DNA from 2 places in the Rhizobium sp. PP-F2F-G48 genome. Region 1 is predicted to be linked to the other one. Evidence: riboswitches for the same ligand, from Rfam matches in the RefSeq annotation. Region 1 holds a riboswitch; the other holds the start of a gene.
What was found. A riboswitch is a leader RNA that binds a small molecule or an ion and turns the genes downstream of it on or off. The one in region 1 is predicted to bind thiamine pyrophosphate.

Region 1 (4,260 bases):
GGACAGATTCCTGTTCAGGCGTTGCCACCCTCTATCGTCTTGGTAAGAGGTGAAGCCATTCGGGTATCGCTGAAAGACCTCCAGCATCGCGCCAAACAGGGGCAAGGTGCGCGGACGGCTATCCGTCTTCAACTGACGAATTCTGTTTGGTCGGATGATGATGTGGGGAAGCTCGGCATCAACGAAAATGTCTTCCGGCAAGAGCCCGCCGATTTCCGACGCAATTGCCCCGGTCATCTGTGCAACCGTGATCACGCCCTTTGCCTCATCGCTAAGGTTCGCGGTCAGAAGTTCGGCGTTGACCTTATCGATTTCGATTTCCGTGAAGGGTTGATGCTTGGAACCGTCCTTGAGGTCGATGGGCTTGACCTTCATGAACGGGTTTTCACGCTCTGGAAACTCGTTATCATAAACCTCTCGGATGATCTCCCGAAGCTTGGAAATACGCCACGTCGCCTGTTCGGATTTCAACTCCTTTGCGACACACGCCGCAATAAGCTTTGCCCGATACTCGTTGCAGTCCTTTAGCTTCAGCTTCAGAATATCGACATCACCCATTCGCTCGATGAAGTCGGTGACGGGTTTGCGGTCCCGGTTCTTCTTCAACTTAGCCTTATATTCAGTGACCCCGACAAAACGCTCCGGTGTCAGCGACCAGTACCGTTCGAGGGCTTCCATGAAGGTCAGCGGTGCGACGACTTCACCGGACAAAGCCGCCAGATCGAGGTCACCAAGCGCCTTCAGCTTCGTGAAGACGTTCCTGCGCTTGACTGCCATATCAAGGAATTCGTCGGTATCAAGTGCGCGTATTTCCTTATGGTCCATGTAGCTTAGATCATTTTTGTTTGCCGACTGAGCAGCCATCTGAAGTGTCAATTTTGTTCCTTTCCGAATATTTCCGACTGTTTTGTTGTCAACGTAGAGTTCGATGAGGGGAATCGCCTTCTTCATCGCTTAGGCATAGCTCCGTGTCTTGAGAGATTGCCTTTTTTGAGAAGGCGTGCCCGGTTCACGAAGCTCTTTTGGTAAGTTGTAGATAAACTCGTAAATTCCAGATGATTTCTTCTGAGTGATGTATGATCGGTACGTCATTTCTAATCCTTTCGGTGTCGGCTTTTAACAGGGAAATTTTAGTTGTCGAGTCTTTTGTCATGTATATCGAGAGAAAATGAGCATTTTGTTTCTGTCAAGAAAAATATTCAATGGTGAATGTGCCGAGCGTTATTCGAAATCATTTGGAATTATTGTCGATGACTGTTTTTAAGCTTGATACAAGGCGTTCGGGCGAGAGCAAAATGAGCAGTAAAATGAGCAGTTTCAGACTGATGAATGGAGGGGAAAGGCAATCGAGCAGGAGGGTGTTGACAAAAAGCCCTTTGTTTTCATAGGTTAGCGGCATTCCGACGGGTGTCCTTCAAGGGGCTGAGATGGCGAAAGCCGAACCGTTATGAACCTGATCCGGGTCATACCGGCGTAGGAACGGAAAACAGGTGTCCGCCCACGGCCCTTTCTCTCTTCTCCGCTCGCCTGGATCTCCGTCGCCAATGTGTGGAGATCGCTCATGCCGTTCGTTTCTCGTCCGCTTTTCCCGCCGCGCGTTTTCGGCGGCTAGCCGTGCGTGCTTTTCATGCGGCGCTGGGGCTTGGCGGCTTGATCCTGCTGTGGCAGGCCGGGACGGCCGTGTTTTCGCCGCCGGCCTATCTGCTGCCGTCGCCGCTCGTTGTCGCCATGGTGTTTCGGGACCAGTGGGATTTCCTTCTGGCGCAGAGCCTCGTCACCCTGTCGGAAATCCTCATCGGGCTTGGGGCCGGCGCGGTCCTCGGTGCGGCCACGGCGTTTGCGCTTGCGGCGCATCCGCGCATCGGGCCTTTCGTCTGGCCGACGATCCTGGTTCTCCAGGCGCTGCCGGTCTTCGTGCTGGCGCCGATCCTCGTCGTCTGGCTCGGCTTCGGCATGGCCTCCAAGGTGGCGATGACGGTGCTGATCATCTTCTTTCCCGTCGCCTCCGCCTTTGCGGACGGGCTGAACCGGACGGAGCGGGACATCGTGGACGCGGTCTCGCTGACGCAGGCCTCCCACTGGCAGGCCCTGGTGTCCGTGCGCGCGCCGCTGGCGCTACCGAGCCTTGTTTCCGGCCTGCGGGTTGCAGCGCCGCTCGCGCCGCTCGGGGCCGTCGTCGGCGAGTGGGTGGGTGCGTCGGCCGGCCTCGGCTTCGTCATGGTGCAGGCCAATGCCCGCATGCAGACGGCCACCGTCTTTGCCGCCATGGCCGTGCTCGCCGCCATGACCCTCATCCTGCGCCTGCTGGTCGATCTCCTCACCGCCCGTCTCGCGCCCTGGGCGCGCGAGGGCAATCGCCCGGATTCCGGTCGCAGACCATCTCAAACCGCCTCAACCTGGAGATCTCCATGATCCGTCTTCTCATCGCGACGATGCTTGCCGTCACGAGCCTTTTCGCGACCACCTCTGCCCACGCTGCCGACAAGCTGACCGTGCTGCTCGAATGGTTCGTCAATCCCGACCACGCGCCCATGGTGATCGCACAGGAGAAAGGCCTGTTTGCCAAGGCCGGGCTCGATGTCACGCTGGTGCCGCCGGCCGACCCCTCCGTCGTGCCGCGGCTGGTTGCGGCCAAGCAGGCGGATATCGGCATTCACTACCAGCCCAATCTCTATCGTGACCACGAAGCGGGCCTGCCGCTCGTGCGCTTCGGCACTCTGGTGGAAACGCCGCTGAACACGGTGACGGTTCTCGCGGACGGGCCGATCAAGAGCCTGAAGGATCTGAAGGGCCGGAAGATCGGCTATTCCGTCTCGGGCTTCGAGGATGTGCTGCTGCAGCGCATGCTGGCCGCCGAAGGGCTGGGAAAGGGCGACGTCGAGCTCGTCAACGTCAATTTCTCCCTGTCGCCCTCGCTCATTTCGGGCGCGGTCGACGCGACGATCGGCGGCTATCGCAATTTCGAGCTGACCCAGATGAAGATCGAGGGGCATCCGGGCCGCGCCTTCTTCCTGGAGGAGCACGGCATCCCCGTTTATGACGAGCTGGTTTTCGTCACGCATCGGGATCTGATCGGGGACGACCGGCTGCCGCGTTTTCTCTCGGCCGTGGAGGATGCCGCGATCTTCCTCACCAATCATCCGGACGAGGCCTGGGCGCTGTTTGCCAAGGCCTATCCGAACCTGAACGACGAGCTGAACCGCACCGCCTTTTTCGACACGCTGCCGCGGTTCGCCAAGCGTCCCGCCGCGCTCGATACCGGCCGTTATGCCCGCTTCGGCGCCTTCATGAAGGACGAGGGGCTGATCGCGAAGGCGCCTGATGTCGCCGAGATCGCCGTGGAGCTGAAATGAGCAGGGTCACGGCAGAGACCGTTGGCAGTCTGCTGGCGCGGGTGCGGAAGGCAAGGCCGCGCGTGCATTGCCTCATGAACAGCGTGGTGCAGAAGTTCACGGCCGACGGCATCACGGTCATCGGCGGGCTGCCCTCGATGACCGGATCGCTCGAAGAGGTGGAAAGCTTCGTCGGACGGGCCGATGCGCTAACCGTCAATCTCGGCACACTGGACGCGGAACGGCGGGAGGCCATCCGGCTCGGCGTCGCGGTGGCGCGGGATCAGGGCAAGCCGTGGATCGTCGATCCCGTCCATTGCGATTACTCGCCATCCCGGCTCGCCTTCGCGCGGGAGCTGATCGCGCTGCAGCCGACCGTCATGCGCGGCAATCGCGCCGAAATGGCCTTGATCGGGGAGACGCCCGGCATCCTGCGGATCGTCACCGGTCCGGTCGATCTGCTCCAGGTCGACGGCGTCTCCGTCGAGATCGGCAACGGGCATCCCTTCATGGCGCAGGTGACGGGCACCGGCTGCCTCTCGGGCGGCGTCATCGCCGCCTTTCTCGCCATCGAGCCGGATGCGCTCTGCGCGGCGGCGGCGGCCCTGACGGTCACCGGCGTTGCGGCCGAACGCGCGGCATCCGCGGCGCAGGGGCCCGGCACCTTCGCGCCGCTCTTTCTCGACGCGCTCGCCACCATCGGCGACGCCGACATTCTTCATCTTGCAAGGATACGACATGACCGTCACGAGACCGCCTAAGGTCGACGATCGCCTCAACGCGATCGTCGATGCATCGCTCGCGGAGATCGCGCCTCTCCCGGATCTGGCGCTTGCCGCCGCCCGGAACGGGGCGACGCTGATCCAGTATCGCGACAAGGCGGCGTCGACCCGCATCATGATCGAGCGTGCCCGCGCCATCCTGGAGG
Region 2 (4,260 bases), on a different contig from region 1:
GGCGGGCCCGCCGCCGAGCGTCAGCACCAGGGTAAAGCTTGTGGCGCACAGCATGAAGACGAGGCCGGCGATGCCCGGGAGGAGGCCGCGGATGACCGGCCACTCGATGAAGCGGAAGAGCTGGAGGCGGGACATTCCGAGATTGGCGGAGACCAGCCAGTATTCCCCGGGGATGCGCTCCAGCCCCGACAACAGCAGCCTGACCGCGAGCGGCATGTTGAAGAAGACATGCGCGACGAGGATGCCGGCAAGACCGTAGATCGCGACCGGACGGTCGAGATCGGCCAGGGCGAACAGGTCGTTGACGACGCCCTGTCGTCCCCAGATGCCGACGATGCCGAGGGCTGCGACCAGCGCCGGCAGGCCGAGCGGCAGCGCCATCAGCCGGACGATCCAGATACGGCCGGCAAAGGTCCGCCGCCGCGCCAGCGCCAGGGCGACGGGAACGGCAAAGGCCACCGACAGAAGCGTGGAGAGACCGGCCTGGACGAGCGTGAAGCGGGTGACGCGCCAGACATAGCGATCGAACAGGGCCGCATCGGCCATGCCGCTCGTCGCACCGGCGCCGGCGGGCGCGCCGTTGCCGGAGGCCGCGAGCGACAGAGCGAGGATGGCGGCACCGACGAACAGGGCGATGCCGGCAAGGCCCGCAACGCCCAGTCCGCGCGTCAGACGACGTTCGCGACCGATTCGATCGGCGCCCATAAAACCGGCGCGCATCAAAAGGTCAGTTCCGGCTCATGGCGGAGAGCCATTCGTCGATCCAGGCCTTGCGGTTTGCGGCGACCTCCTCCGAACTCATCAGGAAGGTCGTCTTCGGCTGGACCAGTTTGCCGAAGGCGTCCGGCAGGGGTTCGCCAGGCTTTGCCACGGGCATCATCCAGTTGGTGGTGGGCAGGATCGCCTGGGCCTGCGGACCGCTCAGAAATGCGAGAAAGGCCTTGGCGAGGTCGGGATCGCGCGCGGCTTTCGTCACGCCGGCCACCTCGATCTGGATGTAATGACCCTCGGCGAAATCGGCCGCCTGATAACGGTCGGTGTTTTCGGAAACCATGTGATAGGCCGGCGAGGTCGTGTAGGACAGCACCATCGGCGCTTCCCCCTTGGTGAACAGGCCGTAGGCTTCCGACCAGCCGGGCGTGACGGTGAGGATGCGGTCCTTGAGCGTCTTCCACGCCTCGGCGGACTGGTCGCCATAGACGGCTTTCACCCAGAGCAGCAGGCCGAGGCCCGGTGTGGAGGTGCGCGGATCCTCGATGATGATCTTGTCCTTGCCGCCGCCCTCGACCAGTTCCTTCATGCTTTTCGGCGGGGTCTTCAGCGTCTGCGTGTCGTAGACGAAGGCGAAGTGGCCGTAATCATAGGGCACGAAGCTGTCGTCCGAAAAACCGCCGGGCACGGTCAGCGCCGAGGTGTCGAGGCCATGCGGCGCGAAGAAGCCGGTAGCCTTGGCCTCGGTGACGAGATTGGTGTCGAGGCCGACGACGACATCCGCCTTGGAGGCGGGCCCTTCGAGCTTCAGCCGTGTCAGCAGTTCCACGCCATCGGCGACGCTGACATAAGCGAGCTTGCAGTCGCAGGTCTTCTCGAAGGCTTCCGCGATCTTCGGGCCGGGACCCCATTCGCTGGTAAAGCTCTCATAGGTATAGACGGTCAGCGTCTTCGGCTCGGCGGCTGCCGCGCCGGTGGACATCGTGCCGGCCGTGAAAAGCCCCGCCGTCAAAAACAAAGCCGTGGTGAAAAGCAGGGTTGTGGGCAAAAGTCTGGTGCTGCGCATGCGCGCCTCCTTCAAATACGGGTTTCAAGGGGAATAGCGCTTGCGAGCCGTCTAATCCCTCCGCCGGTGCAAACCGGATCAGGTTCCGCGGGTTGGCTTGTCAGCCTCTCAGCCCGTCTTCCCGAGACGAAGGATCGTCACGTTGGAAAGGCACCCCGTTAGAGCATCGAGAAATCTAGCGGCGGTCCTGCAGGTTGGCAAGATCGAAGCGTGCGGACTAGGGCATAGAAACGCCGGGCCGCCCGCATGTCTTTGGGCTTTTTGCGCCCTTTGACCTTTGCCTCGGCGGCGGCTTCGCGCTATGGCAGCGCCATGACCGCAACCGCATTCACCATCCTGCTCGGCGGGCCGCTGACGATGACCGACCGGCTGGCCGCACAGCTTGCCGGCACGCGCGTGATCGCCGCCGATGGCGGCATGCGGCATGCGGCGGACATCGGCCTGACGCCGGAGCTCTGGGTCGGCGATTTCGATTCGACGCCGGATGCCCTGATCGCGGCCTGGCAGCACGTTCCGCGCGAGCCCTATCCGCCCGCCAAGAACGAGACCGATGGCGAGATCGCCGTCGCGGCGGCGCGGATGCGCGGCGCGCGGCGGCTGCTTCTTGCCGGTGCGCTCGGCGGCGAGCGGAGCGACCATGCTTTCCAGCACCTGCTGCACGCTCTGCAGCTTGCCGAGACCGGGCTCGACGTGGTCCTGACCTCGGGCGAGGAGGAGGCGGTGCCGCTTCTTCCCGGCGAGACCGAAATCGACCTGCCGAAAGGCTGTCTGTTTTCCGTTCTGGGTCTCGATGCGCTGACCGATCTCTCCATTGCGGGCGCGCGTTATCCGCTGACCCGTTTCGCGGTGCCCTTCGGGTCGTCGCGCACCATTTCCAACGTGGCGGAAGGACCCGTGACGCTGACGCTCGGCACCGGTCGCGCGATGCTGCTCGCCCGCCCCCTCGACATGACAGGAGCCTGACCATGGCGCCGCCCATTCTGAAACTCGACGATATCGTTCTCACCTTCGGCGGCACGCCGCTGCTCAACGGGGCAGCGCTGCAGGTGGAACCGGGCGACCGGATCTGCCTCGTCGGCCGCAACGGCTCCGGCAAGTCGACGCTGCTGAAGATCGCGGCCGGCCTGATCGAGCCGCAATCGGGCGAGGTGTTCCGGCACCCGTCATCGACTGTGCGCTATCTGGAGCAGGCACCGGATTTCGGCGCCTATACGACGGTGCAGGCCTATGCCGAGGCCGGCCTCGGGCCGGGCGACGATCCCTACCGGGTGACCTATCTGCTCTCGCATCTGGGCTTGAGCGGCGAGGAGAACCCGAACGATCTCTCCGGCGGCGAGGCGCGGCGCGCGGCGCTCGCGCGGGTGCTGGCGCCCGAACCCGATATCCTGATGCTCGACGAGCCGACCAACCATCTCGACCTGCCGACCATCGAATGGCTGGAAGGCGAGCTGCAGAAGACCCGCAGCGCGCTCATCCTCATCTCGCACGACCGGCGCTTCCTCGAAAAGGTCTCGACCGCGACCGTCTGGCTCGATCGCGGCACGTCGCGGCGGCTCGACCGGGGGTTCGGCCATTTCGAGGCCTGGCGGGACCAGGTGCTGGAGCAGGAGGAGCTGGAACAGCACAAGCTCGGTAAGCAGATCGAGCGGGAAGAGCATTGGCTGCGCTATGGCGTGACCGCCCGGCGCAAGCGCAACATGCGCCGCCTCGGCGCGCTGCAGGATCTGCGCTCCAACTATCGCGGCCACAAGGGACCGCAGGGGGCGGTGCAGGCAAGCGTGTCCGACGCGCAGGAATCCGGCAAGCTGGTGATCGAGGCGGAGAAGATCACCAAGGCCTATGGCCCGCGCACCATCGTCGCGCCCTTCTCCATCCGGGTGCATCGCGGCGATTGCATCGGTCTCGTCGGCCCGAACGGCGCCGGCAAGACGACGCTCCTGAAGATGCTCACCGGCCAACTGAAGCCGGACGAGGGCAAGGTGAAGCTCGGCACCAATCTCGAGATCGCCACGCTCGACCAGAAGCGCGAGGACCTGAACCTCGAGGATACGCTCGCCAACTACCTGACCGATGGGCGCGGCGAGACGCTGCTGGTCAATGGCGAGCAGCGGCATGTGACCGGCTACATGAAGGAGTTTCTGTTCCAGCCCGAACAGGCGCGCACGCCGATCAAGAATCTCTCCGGCGGCGAGCGGGCGCGGCTGATGCTGGCGCGCATTCTCTCGCGCCCGACCAACCTTCTGATTCTCGACGAGCCGACGAACGACCTCGACATCGAGACGCTGGACCTGTTGCAGGAGATCGTCGCCAGCTTTGCCGGCACGGTGATCCTCGTCAGCCACGATCGCGACTTTCTCGACCGCACGGTCACCTCCACCATCGCGCCGGCCGACCCGGAAGCGCCGGACGGGCGCTGGATCGAATATGCCGGCGGCTATTCGGACATGATGGTGCAGCGCAAGGGCGTGGCCGACGAGCGCAAA

Region 2: another riboswitch for thiamine pyrophosphate. It lies ahead of thiB (thiamine ABC transporter substrate binding subunit); the one in region 1 lies ahead of C8J36_RS00595 (ABC transporter permease).

Annotation. Positions count from the first base shown of each region.
Region 1 covers NZ_SLVH01000001.1:125,465-129,724, forward strand. Annotated here, with positions in the region: gene C8J36_RS00590 (hypothetical protein) at 1-951, opposite strand, end outside; gene C8J36_RS24710 (hypothetical protein) at 1,232-1,399, opposite strand; TPP riboswitch at 1,394-1,497, shown strand; gene C8J36_RS00595 (ABC transporter permease) at 1,615-2,412, shown strand; gene C8J36_RS00600 (ABC transporter substrate-binding protein) at 2,409-3,353, shown strand; gene C8J36_RS00605 (hydroxyethylthiazole kinase) at 3,350-4,093, shown strand; gene thiE (thiamine phosphate synthase) at 4,071-4,260, shown strand, end outside.
Region 2 covers NZ_SLVH01000004.1:299,612-303,871, forward strand. Annotated here, with positions in the region: gene thiP (thiamine/thiamine pyrophosphate ABC transporter permease ThiP) at 1-705, opposite strand, end outside; gene thiB (thiamine ABC transporter substrate binding subunit) at 728-1,693, opposite strand; TPP riboswitch at 1,816-1,945, opposite strand; gene C8J36_RS12625 (thiamine diphosphokinase) at 2,090-2,740, shown strand; gene C8J36_RS12630 (ABC-F family ATP-binding cassette domain-containing protein) at 2,743-4,260, shown strand, end outside.